DNA from 2 places in the Enterococcus sp. R12 genome. Region 1 is predicted to be linked to the other one. Evidence: predicted binding sites of a transcription regulator. Region 1 holds the regulator's gene; the other holds the start of a gene.
The links. Region 1 encodes CtsR, which represses protease genes until heat stress. Its sites were predicted from a motif close to TTGGTCAAAAAAGGTCAAANA; they were not measured.
Positions count from the first base shown of each region.

Region 2: a site for CtsR is predicted at 7,036-7,056, ahead of ACTW1R_RS07320 (ATP-dependent Clp protease ATP-binding subunit). Genes of this name have one in related genera too.

Region 1 covers NZ_CM176874.1:3,499,260-3,509,428, reverse strand. Annotated here, with positions in the region: gene priA (primosomal protein N') at 1-578, shown strand, start outside; gene def (peptide deformylase) at 589-1,080, shown strand; gene fmt (methionyl-tRNA formyltransferase) at 1,073-2,026, shown strand; gene rsmB (16S rRNA (cytosine(967)-C(5))-methyltransferase RsmB) at 2,016-3,374, shown strand; gene ACTW1R_RS16310 (Stp1/IreP family PP2C-type Ser/Thr phosphatase) at 3,389-4,129, shown strand; gene pknB (Stk1 family PASTA domain-containing Ser/Thr kinase) at 4,126-6,120, shown strand; gene ACTW1R_RS16300 (CtsR family transcriptional regulator) at 6,350-6,817, shown strand; gene ACTW1R_RS16295 (ATP-dependent Clp protease ATP-binding subunit) at 6,823-9,303, shown strand; gene ACTW1R_RS16290 (peptidase U32 family protein) at 9,573-10,169, shown strand, end outside.
Region 2 covers NZ_CM176874.1:1,593,168-1,603,336, reverse strand. Annotated here, with positions in the region: gene ACTW1R_RS07360 (GIY-YIG nuclease family protein) at 1-680, shown strand, start outside; gene ACTW1R_RS07355 (YkuJ family protein) at 749-979, opposite strand; gene ACTW1R_RS07350 (NAD(P)-dependent oxidoreductase) at 1,063-1,938, opposite strand; gene ACTW1R_RS07345 (glycosyltransferase family 4 protein) at 2,013-3,245, opposite strand; gene ACTW1R_RS07340 (LTA glycolipid anchor biosynthesis glycosyltransferase, IagA/BgsA family) at 3,277-4,287, opposite strand; gene ptsP (phosphoenolpyruvate--protein phosphotransferase) at 4,553-6,280, opposite strand; gene ACTW1R_RS07330 (phosphocarrier protein HPr) at 6,280-6,546, opposite strand; gene ACTW1R_RS07325 (hypothetical protein) at 6,707-6,898, opposite strand; gene ACTW1R_RS07320 (ATP-dependent Clp protease ATP-binding subunit) at 7,169-9,433, shown strand; gene ACTW1R_RS07315 (DUF1827 family protein) at 9,582-9,893, shown strand; gene ACTW1R_RS07310 (helix-turn-helix domain-containing protein) at 10,056-10,169, opposite strand, start outside.

The DNA.
Region 1 (10,169 bases):
CTCAAATGATCGCCAAAGGCTTGGATTTCCCTGATATCACACTGGTAGGGGTCTTGAATGCCGATACCGCCTTGAATTTGCCAGATTTTCGTTCGAGTGAACGGACGTTCCAGCTGTTGACTCAGGTCAGTGGTCGGGCAGGTCGGGCAGAAAAAACCGGCGAAGTGGTGATTCAAACATTCAACCCTGAGCACTACGCTATCCAATTGGCGCAGTCGCAAGATTACGAAGATTTCTATCAAAAAGAGATGTGGATGCGGCACCAAAGCGGCTATCCACCGTATTATTTCACCGTCAAAATCACCTGCAGTCATCCCGAAGAGCAAGTCGCAGCTCAGAAGATGTTTGCGATCGCGCGGGATCTGCAGCAGGAGCTGTCACCACAAAGTATTTTGTTGGGTCCGGCACCCAGTGCGATTTTACGGGTGAAAAACCGTTATTACTACCAATTGATCATTAAATACAAAAATGAACCGCAGCTACCTGCTTTGTTGACCCGTCTGTTGGATCAAAGTCAAATCGATCAGCGCAAAGGATTGTACGTGTCGATTGACCAAGAGCCGTTGAATTTTATTTAGAGGAGAAAATATGCGTTATCCTATTATTATCACCCCCGATGAACGTCTTCGTCGGCAAGCAAAACCCGTCAAAGTAATTACCGATGAGCTCGTTCAGCTACTAGACGACCTTTATGAAACGATGGTCGCCCACGACGGGATCGGTATTGCCGCACCGCAAGTCGGCAAAAACCTGCAAGTGGCGATCGTGGAAGTCGAAGAAGACGACCGCTTTGAAATGATCAACCCTGAGATCATCGCTTCTTCTGGTGAATCCCTTGATGTGGAAGGCTGCTTGAGTATTCCCCACACCTTTGGGACCGTCAAACGAGCAGACGAGATCACTGTCCGCTATTTCGACCGAGAAGGAGAGGAAATGGAAGTGGAAGCATTCGGCTACTTGGCGCGTGCGATGCAGCATGAGATCGATCATTTAAATGGCGTGCTGTTTGTCGACAAGCTCGTCGAACGCATTCCTGAAGAAGACTTAGAAAAGTATATGGAGGAACATGAAAATGACTAAAATCGTCTTTATGGGTACCCCGGCGTTTTCCGTCCCAATTTTAGAAGGCTTGCTTGAAGCTGGCTATGAAGTGGCAGCAGTGGTGACCCAGCCGGATCGTCCCGTCGGTCGCAAAAAAACCATCACTCCGACCCCCGTTAAAGAAGCGGCGATGAAGCATGGCTTGTTGGTTTTACAACCAGAAAAAATCAGTGGGTCACCAGAAATGGAGCAGATTCAAGCTTTAGCACCTGATCTGCTGATCACGGCAGCTTTCGGCCAATTTTTACCTAGTGCGTTACTAGAAGTACCAAAGCATGGCGCTATCAACGTTCATGCGTCCCTACTGCCGAAATACCGTGGCGGAGCACCTGTGCATTATGCCATTATGGAAGGGGAGCAAGAAACGGGTGTAACCATCATGGAAATGATCAAAAAAATGGATGCTGGCGGTATTTTTGCTCAAGCTCGTTTGCCGATCACGGCCCAAGATGATGTGGGGACGATGTTTGATAAGTTGAGCCTATTAGGCAAAGACTTGCTGCTGGAAACTGTGCCGAAAATCTTGTCGGGAGAGCTGCAGCCTGTCCCGCAAGAAGAAGCAAAAGTCACCTTTTCACCAAATATCAGCCGTGAACAAGAAGCCATCGACTGGCAGAAAACGGCGGTGCAAATCGATGCCCAAGTCCGAGGCATGCGACCATGGCCGATCGCCTTTACGACACAAAATGGCAACCGCTGGAAACTTTGGCAAGTAACACCGCTGGAGCAAACGACGACAGCCCAGCCAGGAACGATCATTGAACGGACGAAAAAAACGTTGCTGATCGCTTGTGGGGAAGGCACGGTATTGGCTATCGATGAATTGCAGCCAGCTGGAAAAGGCCGACAAGACATTGCTGCATTCTTAAACGGCAGTGGACAACAGATTCAAAAAGGGGATCAGGTAGGTACCTATGAAGCGTAATCTTGGAGACATACAATATACAGTGCGCTTTGTGGCACTAGAAGCGTTGTTGCGAATCGAAAAAGGCGGTGCTTATTCCAATCTACTGTTGCGGGAATTGATGAATCAAGGGCGTTTAAATGACAAAGACGGTCGCTTACTGACTGAATTGGTGTACGGCACCATCAGTCGTCAGCTTTTATTGGATTATTATTTGGATCGCTTTATTAAAAATGCCCGCAAAGTCGACCCGTGGGTCAAAACGCTGCTGCGGCTTTCCTTGTATCAGATGCTGTATCTCGATAAAGTACCCGCCCATGCCATCATTCATGAAGCCGTGGATATTGCGAAAGCCAAAGGCAATCCGGGAACTGGAAAATTCGTCAATGGCGTCCTGCGCACGATCCAACGACAAGGAGTGCCAGACTTGGCATTGATCAAAGACCCAATGGAACGTTTAGCAACGGAAATCAGTTTGCCCCTGTGGCTAACGAAGAAACTAGTCAAACAAATTGGGATCGAAGAAACCAGTGAGCTGGGCTATGCCCTATTTGAACCCAATCATGCCAGTGGTCGTATCGATCTGCAGCGCATCTCGCAAGCAGCAGCGATCGAACGGCTACAAGAAGAAGGCATCGACGCACGACCAAGTGAGCTTTCCCCCTATGGGGTTGTGGCTGACAAAGGCTTTATGGCGGGCTCGTCTCTCTACAAAGAAGGTTTACTGACGATCCAAGATGAAAGTTCGATGCTGGTTGCCCCCGTTTTACAAGTAGCCCGAGACCATCAAGTACTGGATGCCTGCGCAGCACCAGGAGGCAAAACGACCCATATCGCTGCCTTCTTGTCTGCCGCAGAGGGCGGCAAAGTGACAGCACTGGATATCCATGCCCATAAGGTTAAGCTGATTCAGCAAAATGCCCAACGTTTAGGCGTCGAAGCAGTTGTGGAGACCCGCGTGATGGATGCGCGGGAGACGGCTCAAACCTTTGCACCCGAACAATTTGATCGCATCTTAGTGGATGCCCCTTGTTCTGGATTAGGGTTGATGCGCCGTAAGCCGGACATCAAATACAGCAAGACGGAAGCCGATTTCCAACGCTTGCCGCAGATTCAGCGAGAGATTTTGGAAAGTGCCGCCCCAACCCTGAAAAAATCGGGTATAATGGTCTACAGCACATGCACGATTCTAGCGGAAGAAAATCAACAAGTCGTGGCAGCGTTTCTCGCTGACCATCCTGAATTTGAGCAAATGCCTCTTGCGGTAGGACCGCTGGCAGCCGAAGCGGTTCAAGAGGATATGTTGACGATCTATCCGCAAGATTTTATGACAGATGGCTTTTTTATCAGTTGTCTACGCAAAAAGTAACGAGGTGAAAGAAATTGGAGATTCGTTTTCAAACAGATGTCGGCAAACGTCGCAACACAAACCAAGATTTTGCAGCAACCTATGTAAATAAAGCCAATGTGACATTGGCCTTGCTTGCCGATGGCATGGGGGGCCACCGGGCCGGAGATGTCGCTAGCCGTCAAGCAGTCAGTGAGATCGGCACCGCTTGGGAACAGACAGAGCTGACAGACAGTGAAAAAACTGCCCAATGGCTGATCCAAAAAATCCAAGCGGAAAGCCAAGTGATTTTCCAAAAAGGACAAGAACAAGAAGAACTTAGCGGCATGGGCACCACGATCATTGCTGTGGCCTTATTAGGCGACCAGTTTACGATCGCCAATGTCGGGGACAGCCGTGCCTATCTTTTACGCAATCAAGTGCTGACTCAAATCACAGAGGACCATTCACTGGTCAATGAATTGGTGAAGTCGGGACAAATCACGGCAGAAATGGCCTTGAATCATCCTCGCAAAAACGTTTTGACCCGCTCGATCGGTATGCCAAGCGAAGTCGAAGTCGATGTGGCGATCCACTTTATTGCAGACGGGGATTATTTGCTGCTGTGTTCAGATGGATTGACCAACATGGTCTCAGATGAAGAGATCACAGCAACGATCCAAGAAAACCCTGTGCTGGAAGAAGCAGTGCAATCATTGATCGATCAAGCCAACGAACGCGGCGGTGTCGACAATATCACGGTATTATTGATTAAAGTTGGAGGAGAGCGCCCATGATCGAAATTGGGAAGAAGATAAACGGCCGATACAAAATCATCGGCAATATCGGCAGCGGCGGAATGGCAAATGTGTTTTTGGCGCATGACTTAATCTTAGACCGTGAAGTGGCAATCAAAGTGCTTCGTTTTGACTTCCAAAACGACCAAAGTGCGATTCGGCGCTTTCAACGAGAAGCCTTGGCGGCGACTGAGCTGGTTCATCCAAACATCGTAACCGTTTATGATGTCGGCGAAGAAGACGGCATGCAGTTTTTGGTGATGGAATATGTCAAAGGGATGGATCTCAAGCGCTATATCCAAACGCACTATCCCGTACCTTATTTGCAGATCGTTGATATCATCCAACAAATTTTATCAGCGGTGGCATTGGCCCATCAGCACCGCATCATTCACCGGGACCTAAAGCCCCAGAATGTGCTGATCAATGAAGACGGCGTGGTGAAAATCACCGATTTTGGGATCGCGATCGCCTTATCAGAAACATCGATCACCCAAACCAACTCGATGCTAGGCTCGGTGCATTATCTTTCACCAGAACAAGCACGAGGCAGTATGGCGACCAATCAATCAGATATTTATGCGATTGGGATTATCCTCTATGAAATTTTAACGGGCAAAGTACCCTTTGATGGCGAATCAGCCGTAACGATCGCCTTGAAACATTTCCAAGATGAGATCCCTTCGATTCGGATCTATGACAAAAATGTTCCGCAATCGCTGGAAAACGTCGTATTGAAGGCGACCGCCAAAGAACCGGCGGATCGGTACAAAACTGCCGATGAAATGCGAGCGGACCTTGATACCGTGTTGTCTCCTGACCGACTCAATGAACCGAGATGGGAACCTCATGCCCTGATGGATGAAACGAGAGTGCTGACTCCTTTGGAAGCAGCCCAAGTCGAAACGCCGCCAGTAGAAGAACCCGTAGAAGATAAGGTTGCGGATCAAGCTGAAGAACCAGCGCAGCCGAAAAAGAAAAAACGCAAACGGTGGCTGCTGCTGCCCATCATTATGGTGATCGCACTGCTAGGCATAGGCAGTTACTTCCTATTCGGCGGTGGTCGGGGAGATGTGGCAATTCCTGAAGTCAGTGGCCAGACAGAAGCAGCTGCCCGTGCCGAGCTGGAAGCTGCTGGTTTGCAAGTGGCAGACGAGGTAGAAGAAATTGAAGACGATGAAGTCGAAGCAGGCAATGTCGTCAAGACCGATCCGCCAGAAGGCAATGAAGTCAAAAAGAATTCCGTCGTGACTCTTTATATCAGCAGCGGAGCCAAGAGAATCACTCTTGATGATTATGAAGGTCGTTCCTTCGAAGAGGTGAAGGAAGAACTGATTGATCTAGGCTTTGATGAAGACAATATCAAATCAGAATTAGAAGAATCTGATGATGTCAGTGAAGGGGACATCATTAGTCAGTCACCTGCGGCTGGACGTGAGATTTCGCCAGTTGATGGTGAAATTACCTTTAAAGTTAGTTCGGGACCAGATACCTTTGAAATGCTCAACCTTATTGGACTAACGGAGGCAGAGGCTCGTGCAGAATTGACCTCTCGAGGAGTCGATGTAGCGCGGATCATTAGCACGCCTCAGACGAGTGATGAACCGGAGGGCACAGTTGTTGGGCAAACGCCTAATAGTGGCGAGGCTGTCGTAACATCAAAAACTGCAATCACGCTATTCATTAGTAGTGGTCCTCAAATGACAAATGTGCCGACTGTGATCGGACTTACGCAATCAGAAGCCGAAGCAGCAGTCCGTCGTGCAGGATTAACACCGAATACTAACCGCGAATACGATGATAGTGTTCCTGAAGGTCAAGTGATCTCCGTATCACCTGAGGAAGGTTCTTCAGTCGTTGCCGGTTCGCAAGTAACGTTAACGATCTCAAGAGGACCAGAGCAAGATTCTTCTTCAACTACCCAAAGCAGTAGTTCAGATGACTCCTCGGATTCAACGGCTACGAGCGAAAGCAGTTCCGAAAGTGATTAGAAACTAGCTAAAACCCAATATTTTAACCAAGCAGCCTTCGGGGACCAAAGAATTTTCTTTTTGTTCCCCGATGAGTTGCTTGTTTCTTTTTGTAGCTAAAAAAGCTGAAGCGAGGGATAAGTGTCTTTAAAATTTCCTTTAGACCTTCCTTTTGTGCAAGCGTACATCTTTCCAAGGATTCAAAAATTGGGTATAATGAAGGTCAGAATTAGTCAAGGGAGGGAATGAATTGAGTCATCACAACACTTCCGATTTGATTGAAGCATATTTGAAGAAAATTCTTGAAGACAGTGAAACCATTGAGATTCGTCGCGCAGAAATGGCAAATTTGTTCAACTGCGTGCCCTCACAAATAAATTACGTGATCAATACCCGCTTTACCGTTCAAAGAGGCTATGCGGTTGAAAGTAAACGCGGCGGGGGCGGCTATATTCGGATCGAGAAAGTCAAAATTACTGACAGCCACCACTATTTAAAAGAAATGAATCAACTATTCGATGAAACCATCTCGGAAAAAGATGCGTATGCAATAATCCAGAAACTTTATGAGGAAGGAATCCTGTCCAAGCGAGAAGGCAATTTATTGTTGACCGTCATCGCGAAAGCAGTTCTAGGACGTTCTCCTTATGAAAATAGAACACGAGCAGATTTGCTCCATGCAATTCTAGAACGATTAAGTTACGAAGACAGGAAGTGAAAGAGATGGATGAATTATTCACCCAACGCGCGAAAGCCGTTTTGGCTATCGCCCAAGAAGAAGCAAAATACTTTAAGCACCAAGCGGTAGGTTCTGAACATATTCTATTGGCACTGGTCATTGAACAAAACGGGATCGCTGGCAAAACGTTACGGGAAATGAATATCACAGAAAACGATATTCGTGAAGAAATCGAACATTTAACAGGGTACGGCACCGTTCGTCAATACCCAGAAAACGCCTATCTCGCGTATTCACCACGAGCAAAACATACATTTGCTTATGCAGGGGATGAAGCCAAGCGTTTAGGGGCACCACAGATCGGTACCGAACATCTATTATTAGGCTTATTAAGAGACGAAGACATTTTGGCTTCACGAATCATGCTGAATCTCGGCTTGAGTCTCGCGAAAATGCGTCAGCTTTTGAAGAAAAAAATGGGCTTCAATGAAAGCAAAACCAACGGAAGTGCTGGTCGTCGTCGTCCAGCCCAAGCCAAAGCGCAGCAAGGAACACCGACCTTGGATTCCTTAGCCCGTGATTTGACCAAATTAGCCCGTGAAAAACGGCTAGATCCTGTTGTCGGTCGTGCCAAAGAAGTCAAACGGCTGATCCAGATCCTTAGCCGTCGGACCAAAAACAACCCTGTTCTCGTTGGGGAACCTGGTGTTGGGAAAACCGCGATCGCCGAAGGCTTAGCCCAAAAAATCATCAATGGGGAAGTCCCAGAAGACATGCAAAACAAACGTTTGATGATGCTGGACATGGGGGCTTTAGTTGCTGGAACGAAATACCGTGGAGAATTTGAGGACCGAATGAAAAAAATCATCGATGAGATCTATCAAGATGGTCAAATCATCTTATTCATTGATGAATTGCATACACTGATTGGGGCCGGCGGAGCCGAAGGGGCGATTGATGCCTCGAATATCCTGAAACCAGCCTTAGCCCGTGGAGAATTGCAAACTATCGGTGCCACGACATTAGATGAGTACCAAAAATACATTGAAAAAGATTCTGCGTTAGAACGCCGTTTTGCCCGAGTGCAAGTCGACGAACCAACACCAGAAGAAGCGGAAGAAATTTTACGGGGCTTGCGTCCTCGTTATGAAGAACATCATGGGGTGGAAATTTCTGATGATGCGTTACACGCCGCTGTGCAATTGTCCGTACGTTACATCAATTCGCGCCAATTACCAGATAAAGCCATCGATTTGATGGATGAATCAGCAGCCAAAGTGCGTCTAGACAAAACCGATGAAAGTTCGGAATTGGCAGATCTACAAAACGAGATCGCTAACTTGATCGAAGAAAAAGAAGCAGCCATTCGCCAGCAAGATTTTGAAGCAGCAGCTCGTCTGCGGATCAAGGAAAAGAAATTGACCCAACAACTGACGGAAGTGGCGTTTATGGAAGTCAAAGAAGCGTCAGGCTATGCCGATAGTGTTACTGCAGAAGATGTTGCTACGGTCGTTTCCCAATGGACTGGTGTACCTTTGCAACAGATGGAGAAAAAAGAAAGCGAACGCTTGTTGGATCTTGAAAAGATCTTGCATCAACGGGTAGTTGGCCAAGAAGAAGCGGTCAAAGCAGTCGCTCGTTCAATCCGTCGCGCCCGCAGTGGGTTGAAAGACCCCAACCGTCCAATTGGTTCCTTCATGTTCTTAGGCCCGACTGGTGTCGGGAAAACCGAGCTTGCTAAAGCCTTAGCGGAAGCGATGTTTGGTAGTGAAGATGCCTTGGTTCGTGTCGATATGTCCGAATTTATGGAAAAATACAGCACGAGCCGTTTGATCGGTTCACCGCCAGGCTATGTCGGCTATGATGAAGGTGGGCAATTGACGGAAAAAATCCGTTCAAAACCTTACTCCGTCATCTTATTGGACGAGGTGGAAAAAGCCCATCCCGATGTCTTCAATATCCTCTTGCAAGTGCTAGATGATGGTCATTTGACGGATGCCAAAGGTCGGAAGGTCGATTTCCGCAACACGATTTTGATCATGACCTCTAATATCGGTGCCCAACAAATCCGCGAAGAAAAAAGCGTTGGATTCAATGTCACTGATTTAACGAAAGATCACCAAGCGATGCAAAAACGGATCTTAGAAGAGCTGAAAAAAGCCTTCCGTCCAGAGTTCTTGAACCGTGTGGATGAAACAGTGGTCTTCCAATCCTTAGGTGAAGGGGAGATCCACGAAATCGTGAAGATTATGAGCAAAGCGATCATCAAACGGTTAAGCAACCAAGACATCCAATTGAAGATCACGCCATCTGCCATCGATGTGATCGGTAAAGCTGGTTTTGATCCAGAATATGGGGCACGGCCGATTCGTCGAGCATTGCAAAAAGAAGTCGAAGACCGTTTAAGTGAAGCACTCCTATCAGGACAAATTCATTTAGGTGACAAAGTGACGATTGGTGCTTCCAAAGGATCGATCACTCTCAATGTCAAAGAGGGACAAGCACGGGTCTTGCAACAAGTTTAAGTCGAGCCAATAACGGCAGCGGCGTTTCTATGGTCGAGTAATCGGCACCCATAGAAACGTCGCTTTTTTGTCTTGCTATGTCTAGTAGTGATCAAGTGATCTCTATTAATTATGATTGATGATTCACAAAAAAATATCCTTCTAAATAGCTTTATGACAACGGTTGATTAACGGAAAAAGCGATATTCGTGAAAAAAAGAGTAACGAGACCTCTTGGAAAGAACCCTGCTGTGTGATACTATGAATGAGTTGAAAAAAGGAGGAGTATTATGGTTGAGATTATCGCCACGGTGGAATCGATCGAGCAAGCACAGCAGCTCATCCCTTATGTTGATACATTGTTTTTTGGAGAAGAGACATTCGGGCTGCGCCTACCGGCCTCTTTTTCTCGTGAAGAGCAAATCAGACTGATCGACATGGCCCACGAAGCTGGAAAGAAAGTGACGATCGCAGTCAATGGCATCATGCATCCAGAAAAAATGAAGCGGATTCCAGAATACCTAGCATTTCTGAAGACCAATCAAGCCGATCAAATCGCTCTCGGAGATCCTGGGATCATTTACCGCATGAAGCAAAATCCAGAATGTGCCGTGCCATTTATTTATGCAGGGGAAACCTTAGTAACGAGCGCTCGTCAAATCAATTTTTGGGGACAAAAAGGAGCAAAGGCAGCCGTTTTAGCACGAGAAGTTCCTTTCGAGGAAATGAAAATCATGGCACCACAACTAAATATTCCTGTGGAAGTATTGGTTTATGGTGCGACCTGCATTCACCAATCGAAGCGTCCGCTTTTACAAAATTATTATAACTATACCCAACAATCGGAAGAAAAGAACCACGACCGTGGGTTGTTTTTATCTGAACCG
Region 2 (10,169 bases), 1.7 Mb from region 1:
AAGCTTTTCATCCTATCTACAACCGACAAATGAACCATTCAGCCAACTATTGCTTTGTTGACTTGACGAATCATACCTTCACGATCACTCAAACACCACAAATTGGCAGTTATGGCCCCTTTCGGCAAACAAAAAAATTGCCAGCATTGTTTCAATTATTGTCAGAAACCTTTCAATTGCCGACTGTCAACGAACTGACGCTATTAACCTTACGTAAGCAGCTCCCTCAAATGGATGCGTATCCCTTGGAAGAGAAGTGGCGGGAGATCGGCTGTTTTTTTGCAGGAAAGAAGACCGACTGTTTTTCACTCCTTAAAAAACGCTTGGCATACCTGATTGATCACTTATTGTTTGAGCAAGCTAGTGTACTGCAGCGCGAGATCCATTTAGCACAAAGCTTTTACCAAGAAATCGTGAGGGTCAATCAGTTTATTCAAGAACCAGAAGTGATTTTTTCGATTCCCCTTGTCTTAGAGGAGCCAGGATCACAGACGACTCAAATCAAATACTATCAAGTTAGCTTTGGCAAGTTAATCCAAACAAAAGTTCTTTCTCCCGAGGAAACATTCCAGCCACTCCCGCCAGCAAGCGCTGCGCTGCCTTTAGCCCCGGAAGATCTCGATCCATTAGGGATCATCCTTAATCACTTGTATCGCCAAGAAAAAGCAGCAGATAAATAAAAAACAGCAAGCCCAAATAGGCTTGCTGTATAGAAATGAGAAAGCGACGACGAACGGCCCACTCATTCTTATTGGATCAAATCATAGATTTCCATGGCTACAATATCAACATTATCAAATTGATAAGATTGACTTGATTCTGCTTCCGTTAATTCAAACGTTTCTGTCGAATTGTCATAAGTAACGGTACATTTTTCGACGCCTTCTTTTTCAAAACGACGTACTTGAACTTCATTGTCTTGCGCTTCGACCATCGCTTCTAAACGTTTGATGATAGCGACTAATTGCGAACTTTTCATTCGTAAGCCTCCTTTTTCTGTCCGTTATATTGTATCAAAACATCCTCTATCTTGCATTGATTTTTCGTATTTTTTTTGTCATTTTAAGATTTTTTTCCATCTTGCCACCAAAGTTTAATCAGCGCCTGCGTTCCGTCATTTTCGAAGCCTTTTACAGCCAACTGATCATACAATTTTTTAGCTAAAGTGGTGCTTGGCAAATCCAATCCCATCTTCTTAGCCTCATCCAAAGCGATCCCCAAATCTTTGATGAAATGTTTGACAAAAAAGCCTGGTGAATAATCCTCTTTTTGGATACGAGGACTGTAATTCGTCATGGACCAATTGGCTGCCCCACCGCCAGAAAGGGTTTCAATCACTCGTGGTAAATCAAGACCGGCTTGGTTCGCATAGACCAGCATTTCTGTCATCCCCGTCATGGTTCCGGCAATCATGATCTGATTGGCCATTTTCGTATGCTGACCCTTCCCTGCCCCTCCTTGAAGTTGAAACGTCTTTCCTAATACTTCAAAAAGTGGTTTTACTTGTTGGTAAGCTTCTTCATCGCCACCAACCATAATCGTTAGCGTGGCGTTTCTCGCACCAAGATCACCACCAGAAACTGGCGCATCGATACTCGCTGCTCCTTTTTCCTTCGCTGTCTGGTAGATTCGTTCTGCCAAATCAGGTGTACTGGTAGTAAAATCCACCAATGTTTTGCCCGTCACAGCCGTTTGAAAAATCCCTTGAGGCCCATAGTAAACCTCTTCAACATCGGATGGATAACCAACCATTGTAAAGATGATTTCACTTTCTGATGCAACTTCTGTTGGGGTGTCACACCAAATTGCTCCATTCGCAACGAGTTCATCAGTTTTTTCTTTCGTCCGATTGTAAACATTCACTGTATGTCCTGCAGCTAAGAGATGACCAACCATCGCTTGACCCATGACACCAGTACCGATAAATCCTAATTTCATGCAGATCCCTCCAAAATAAAAAAGTTCATGTCTTTAGTATACGCTAAAAACATGAACTTGCGAAAATTTTCTGTTTAATCGATCGTTCGGCGAAAGGCCTTTAATTTTACTTTGAATTTTTCTAGCGTCTGCTCGGTTTCTTTTTCGATGCGTTCGGTTTCATAATAAGCGACCATATCATGATAGAAAGATAGCATCGACTCACCAAAACGTAGTGCCGAAATCTCATACATCTTCCTAGCAAGAACTTCGGGATCAGCAGGAATGTTTCGTTCATAATAATCAATAAATGCTTTTGCGAAATCCCGATCACTCTCATAGGTGACGCCCAATGACGGATCGTCGATCAAAGTATTTAAGTAGTCATTACCTTCAACGACTAACGGCGTTCCAGCAGCCATTGCTTCCGTGTAAGTCAGTCCTTGTGTTTCTGATGTGGACGCACTAACGAAGTAATCCGCAGCGTGGTAATAGATCGCCACTTTATCATTTGCCACTTCGCCGACAAATTGAACATGGTCAGATAAAGCCATATCCACCACTTTTTCTTCTAATTTTTCTTTATGCGGACCTTTCCCAACGATCACTAATTGCGCATCAGGAATCTTCGTTAAAATTTCTGGCATGCCGTCGATGATTGCTTGGATATTTTTTTCATAAGAAATACGACTGAGGGAAAGCAGCATGGGTTGATTCTCAGTGATGCCCAATTTCTCCCGCAATTCTTTTTTCATGTCAGTTGTAATATCCGGTCGGCGAAACTTCTCAACTTCGATCCCTGTGGGGATGATCCGCATTGGTGAAACCACACCATACCCTCTCAGCGTATCGATGACCCGTTCACTTGGACAAACAACACCTGTCGAGTGGTTGGCAAATAGCCGTGAAAGATATTTCACGTGAGATGGTCGTAAGACTTTCCCGTTTGCGATGTAGTGCAAGTAATCTTCATACATTGTATGGTAGGTATGGATCACAGGAATTTGCAATTTACGCCCCACCATTTTCCCCAACATCCCAGAACCAAACTCTGTATGGGTATGGATCAATTCCAATTCTAATTCTTTGGCGATCAAATAGGCATACAACATGCCGCGAACCACGATTCGCCGATCTTTGAAGGACACAAACGGGACACTTGGCATGCGAATGATATCTTCTTCGTCCAGATCAGCATTTGGATCGGTCGTTGTAAAGATATACACTTTATGGCCTTTTTTCTCAAGCTCTTCTTTCAATGTCTTGATCGATGTCGCCACACCACTTACCTGGGGGAAGTAGGTGTCAGTAAAAAATCCGATTTTCAAAACGGTACCTCCAAACTTTACATTAGTTTCTTCATTCCGTATTCATCACTTTTGTATAAACCTCTTGTAATTTAAACCCAATTTCATCAATACTCTTTTGCTTTGCTGTTTCATAACCCGCTTCACTCAATGGTGGTAACGTGCCTTCCACGATTCCTTTGATTTTCTCAATAAATCCTTCATTAGTTTTTTCCATGTATGCATTGCGCCCATTACTTAGCCACCCTTTATAAACAGGAATATCCCGAACAAGCACATTTTGGCGGCTGGCTAACGCCTCAAGGACTACGATCCCTTCTGTTTCTTCATAAGAAGGAAAGAAGAATAAATCGGCAGCGGAATATGCGCCTTCGATGATATCCCCTTTGATATAACCTGGAAACAACACATTTTCTGGATGGTCTTCATTGACGAGGTCGCGGATCTGTTTAGGAATCGTCATCATTGGTGTATGACCAAACCAGATAAACGTATACTCAGGCAATTGTCTAGCTATCTCTACAAAATCAAGAATGCCTTTTCGTTCAAAAAATAAACCGACGGATATAATGACTTTTTGATCTGGTAAGAGATTGAAATACTCACGAAAGGCTTTTTCTTTCTCTTGATCCGGCTGATATTTGTCAAGATCGATGCCGTTTGAGATTGCCTCGATCGGTACTTGGATACCATACCCTTCCAAAAGTTCTTTCGAATAAGGAGTCGGGGTGATCAACTGATCGGCTCTAGAATAAAGATTGATCAAATATTTTTTATATAATGGCGAAAGCTGGTTTGAGCCGATAAATGAATTACGAAAATCCTCTTCTGTAGAATGGGCATGATAAATCACTTTTTTCCCTTGTCTTTTGGCTTTGTTGACCATGTGCATACTATTGATCCCATACGTGTTGATATGAAGGATATCATAGTCCTCATCATTTTTATCAAGAGTAAAAGGAATCCCGACAGATGTCAGTGCTCGTTGCTGATGGGCCAACGCTCGACCGATACCTGATTTAGCTAATAATTTTTCTCCTTCAAAATAAAGAAGTACTTTCAAAGATGATTCCTCCTTGGAAATGCTTATATCTGATATTAGTATACCATAGGCAATCGGAGACATACTCCTACCATGGTCCTAGATTTTGTTCCCCATTTAATCATGATACGTGAAAAACCTACGGAAGCATAGCTTTATACAAAGATATGACAAAATTGTTCGTTTTCTGAAAAAACGAGCAGGCTGTTGCAAGTCAAATCGAACAAGAAGGCTTATTATTATAAAAAAAAGGCAACAAGCAAAATTGCTTGTTGCCTAGAAATGATTAGTTTACATACTGTTCGATTAGCTCAACAACTTCTTCCATTGTATCGCAATCTTCTAAAGCACGTTTTGCTAATTCTTGCATGTCAGTCGTTGACAAGCGTTTCATTAAGCTGCGTGTTTTCAGAACAGATGTTGCACTCATTGAGAACTCATCTAAGCCCATACCTACAAGAAGCGGCACAGCAGTTTGATCGCCCGCCATTTCTCCACACATACCAGCCCATTTGCCTTCAGCATGCGCTGAGTCGATCACGTTTTTGATCAAACGTAAAATTGATGGGTTGTATGGTTGGTACAAGTAAGACACGCGCTCGTTCATGCGGTCTGCAGCCATTGTGTATTGGATCAAGTCATTGGTACCAATACTGAAGAAGTCAACTTCCTTCGCAAACTTGTCTGCTAAGACAGCAGCTGCTGGAATTTCGATCATGATTCCGACTTGGATCTCGTTAGAAACCTCAACGCCTTCGTCAATCAATTTTTGACGCTCTTCTTCATACATTTTCTTCGCAGTACGGAACTCTTTCAATGTTGCCACCATTGGGAACATGATACGTAAGTTGCCGTGAGCAGAGGCACGTAACAACGCACGAAGTTGGGTACGGAACATGTCATCCCCAAGTTCAGATAAGCTGATACGCAATGCACGATAGCCTAAGAAAGGATTCATTTCATGAGGCAATTTTAGGTAAGGAAGTTCTTTATCGCCACCGATATCCATTGTACGGACAACCACTGGTTTGCCAGCCATTCCTTCTAAAACTGCTTTGTATGCTTTGTATTGGTCTTCTTCTGTTGGGAAATCAGGAGAATCCATGTACAAGAATTCAGTACGGTATAAACCGACTGCTTCTGCACCATTGTTGTGGACACCTTCTAAATCTTTTGGCGTTCCAATGTTCGCAGCTAATTCAAAGTGCTTGCCATCAGCGGTAACTGTTTCAGCATCTTTTAATTTTTCCCATTCTGCTTTTTGTTCTGCGTAGGCTTTCCCAGCTTCAACAAATTCAGCTGCTTGGTCATCTGTCGGGTTGACGATAACGTCACCGATAATACCGTTAACAGCTAAGATGTCGCCCGCTTTCACTTTTGCAGTGATCTCCATTGTTCCAACGATTGCTGGGATTTCAAGAGAACGTGCCATGATAGCGGAATGAGAAGTACGTCCACCGATATCTGTTACAAAAGCTTTTACAAAGTTGCGGTCTAATTGTGCAGTATCACTTGGTGTCAAGTCATGCGCAACAACGACTACTTCTTCGTTGATCATTGAAGGATTAGGCAAAGTCACATTCAGCAAATGCGCCAAGATACGTTTTGCGACATCTTTAATGTCAGCTGCCCGTTCTTGCATGTAAGCATTGTCATCCATTGCTTCAAACATACCAATATACATGTCAGTAACTTCTTTCAACGCAGCTTCTGCATTGACTTTGTTATCTGTCACGTTTTGTTTGATTTGACCAATCATCTCAGGATCTGAAAGAACCATTAAATGAGCATCAAATACTTGTGCTTCTGCTTCACCTAAAGTTTGCGCTGCTTTGTCGCGGATTTGTTGTAATTCCGCTGTTGACTTCGCTAACGCATCATCTAAGCGTGCTTCCTCTGCTGCAGTATCTTCAACTGATACTTTTGAAAAAGATAAATCAGGTTGTACTAACAGGTAGGCTTTCGCAACGGCTACACCATCACTAGCAGCAATTCCTTTTAGCATCTCAACCATTATTCAGACAAACCTTCTTTTTTCATTGTTTCTACGATTGCAGCGATTGCATCTGCTTCGTCAGCACCTTCAGCAGTGATAGTTACATCAGAACCTTGGCCAACGCCTAATGACATTACGCCCATGATTGATTTAAGGTTTACTGATTTACCTTTGTACTCTAAGTTGATATCAGAGTTGAATTTGCTTGCTGTTTGAACCAATAATGTAGCTGGACGTGCGTGAATCCCTGTCTCAGCAACTACGTGAAAATCTTTCTTTTCCATATTGATCAATCTCCTTTATGATACGTTTTTTTGTGTGAAGGCAAAATTTCCATGCATGCAATGACACCCGAAAAAAATCGCCCTTTCAACTGTTAAGATTACCATTTTTTTCCTCGATAGACAACCGTTTTCTCTTAAATAAACGATTGAAATAAATGTCCTATTTATTTTCTTGCACATAACGGTAGATGATCTTCCCATTTAAGCCCGCTTCTCCGACAAAAGAAGACCGATCTTCCAACTGGAGCCAGACATCTCTAAACGCCAGGAATTCTGGCTGTTGGACAATCAATTCTTGGATCTCTCCATTGCGCAAACGCGTTATTTCTGAAGCAAAATCTCTGTTCTCCATCCTCAATTCTCACCTCTTTCTTTCTATTATAATGGAATTACTTTTTATTTAAAAGACGCTTCTGCTAATGAAAGAGCGGCAAAAATTTTTACGAGTAAAATTCTTGCAGTCTGACAAAAAGTTAGTATAATAGAATTATGGTCAGTAAAGGTCAATAACACATTACCTCGAAGATGACCGTTTCTATGCACACAGCCCCTTTTCTTTTACAAGTGTAAAAAAGCGCCGTAAAATAAGGGTGTTGGAACAAATATGAAAGGTCGTGAATCTATGCTTTGTCAAAATTGCGGCAAAAATGAAGCGTCTATTCATTTATATGCCAGTGTCAATGGTCAAAGAAAACAACTCGATTATTGTCAAAGTTGTTACCAAAAATTAAAAGCTCAATCTGGGAATGCTGCAGCTGCAATGGCGCAAGATCCTTTTGGATTTGGCAATATTGATGATCTATTTCGTCAAATGTCTCGCCAGATGCAGCAAGGAAATACCCCTTATGAACAAACCCCTCCGACGCAAACCGGCGGTAATGGTTTTGTCGGCGGTCAGCCTCCACGCAATAACCAAGCAGCTGCAGGTCTGTTAGGAGAATACGGTATCAATATTACCCAAATGGCTCGTGATGGCGAAGTCGATCCAGTCGTAGGTCGTGATTCAGAGATCAAACGAGTGATTGAGATCCTTAATCGCCGAACAAAAAACAACCCTGTACTTATTGGAGAACCTGGGGTTGGGAAAACTGCCGTCGTTGAAGGGTTAGCCCAAAAAATCGTCGATGGCGATGTACCACAAAAACTGATGGACAAAGAAGTCATTCGTTTGGACGTTGCGTCTCTTGTTCAAGGCACAGGTATTCGTGGCCAATTCGAAGAACGCATCCAAAAATTGATTGAAGAAATCAAGCAAGCAGAAAACGTGATTTTGTTCATTGATGAAGTCCATGAAATCGTTGGCGCTGGTGCAGCTGGCGACGGAAATATGGATGCTGGAAACATCTTAAAACCAGCTCTTGCCCGTGGAGAACTACAAATGGTCGGAGCAACGACGTTAAATGAATACCGCATCATCGAAAAAGATGCTGCTTTAGAACGCCGTTTGCAACCAGTACGTGTGGATGAACCTTCTGTGGAAGAAACGATCCGCATCTTAAAAGGTTTGCAACCACGTTATGAAGATTATCATCATGTGAAATATACTGATGAAGCGATCGCAGCTGCCGCTACCCTTTCTAACCGATACATCCAAGACCGATTCTTGCCTGATAAAGCAATCGATCTACTAGATGAAACAGGTTCTAAGAAAAACTTGACGATCCAAATCGTTGATCCAAAAACGATCGAAAAGAAATTACAAGAAGCAGAAGAGCAAAAACAAGCTGCCTCTCGAGAAGAAGATTTCGAAAAAGCTGCTTACTATCGCGATCAAATCAATAAATTGCAAAAAATGAAGGAACGCCAAATCAGCGAAGAAGAAACGCCAGTCATTACCGAAAAAGACATGGAACAAATCGTTGAAGAACGGACAAATATTCCAGTTGGTGAATTGAAAGAAAAAGAACAAACGCAATTGAAAAATCTTGCGGATGACTTGAAAGCTAAAGTTATCGGACAAGATGAAGCGATCGATAAAGTAGCCAAAGCGATCCGCAGAAATCGGGTCGGTTTAGGCAAACAAAATCGTCCGATCGGCTCTTTCCTATTCGTCGGGCCAACCGGTGTCGGGAAAACCGAATTAGCAAAACAATTAGCCTATGAGATGTTTGGTTCTGAAGAATCGATGATTCGTTTCGATATGTCAGAATACATGGAAAAACACAGTGTATCCAAACTGATTGGCTCTCCTCCTGGTTACGTTGGCTACGAAGAAGCGGGTCAGTTGACTGAAAAAGTTCGTCGGAATCCATATAGCCTGATTTTATTAGACGAAGTGGAAAAAGCCCATCCTGATGTATTGCATATGTTCTTGCAAATTCTCGATGATGGTCGTTTGACGGATGCCCAAGGACGTACAGTCAGCTTTAAAGATACCTTGATCATCATGACAAGTAATGCTGGAACTGGCAAAGTTGAAGCCAACGTCGGCTTTGGCGCAGCGCGTGAAGGCATCACTCGTTCCGTGTTAAATCAATTGAACAATTACTTTACGCCAGAATTTCTCAATCGCTTTGACGGGATCATCGAATTCAAGGCACTAAGCAAGGAAAACTTGTTATCGATCGTGTCCCTTATGCTGCATGATGTCAATCAAACACTTAGTCATCAAAAATTGCATATCGATGTTCCACAAGACGTGCAAGAAAAACTGGTCGATCTAGGTTACAGCGCAACGATGGGTGCTCGCCCATTGCGCAGGACCATCCAAGATCAAATCGAAGACGGGATTGCTGAATATTATCTTGAGCATCCTCAAGTTCGTCAATTAAAAGCACAATTGGAGGATTCCGATAAAATCGTTGTAACTTCAGCTGAGTCCTCTGCACTTCCTGAAGAAACACCTTCTGCTGAAGAGGAAAAACCATCGGAAACAGATGAGCAATAACGTGTCAAAACGGTGACCAATCCGTTCGTTTTGCCAGACAACCATGTTTTGCCAAAAAATTGGGTAATTCCGAGTTGTCTGGCTTTTCTTTTGAAAAAAAACGACCTATAATGTTATTAATAAATACATAGAATGTGAGGTGAGTCTGGTGAAATTAATCAACGTTACAAACAGCCATTCTCGACTAGTATTGAATCAACTTGAAAATACCGACGCAGAACTTGTAAAGGTTTACACTGCCGGAGACACGACCGTGATCTTTACCTCAGCGCCGAACCACAATGAAATTTTGCTGATCAATAAAAAACGGAATATTCGCCCGACGGAAGTAGAAGAAATCAAAAATTACTTCTTGAAAAAATTACCTGATGGCTCCTATGATCCTGCTACGATCTCTGTGATCCAAATGCCCGAAGTGGTAGAAATCTCCATCAAAAAAACGTTGTCTTCCTCACGTTAGCTTTGCCTAATCACGTGTTTAAAAAATATCTATAAAAGGTGACTGTCGCAGCCCTCTTTTATAGATATCTTTTTTTGTCTTCTCTCCTCCTTCTTTCGCCTAGTACTTCGACCAACGCTACCTGATAGTCAAGCAAAAAAAGAGAGCGTTACGCTCTCTTTTTCAAGTATATTTATTAGAAATCATCGACTGGATCATCACATGTAGATTGTGCCAATCCTTGGTACTATGAACATTGCCAAAAAATGTAAATTTCTGTGACTCATTATGGATCAG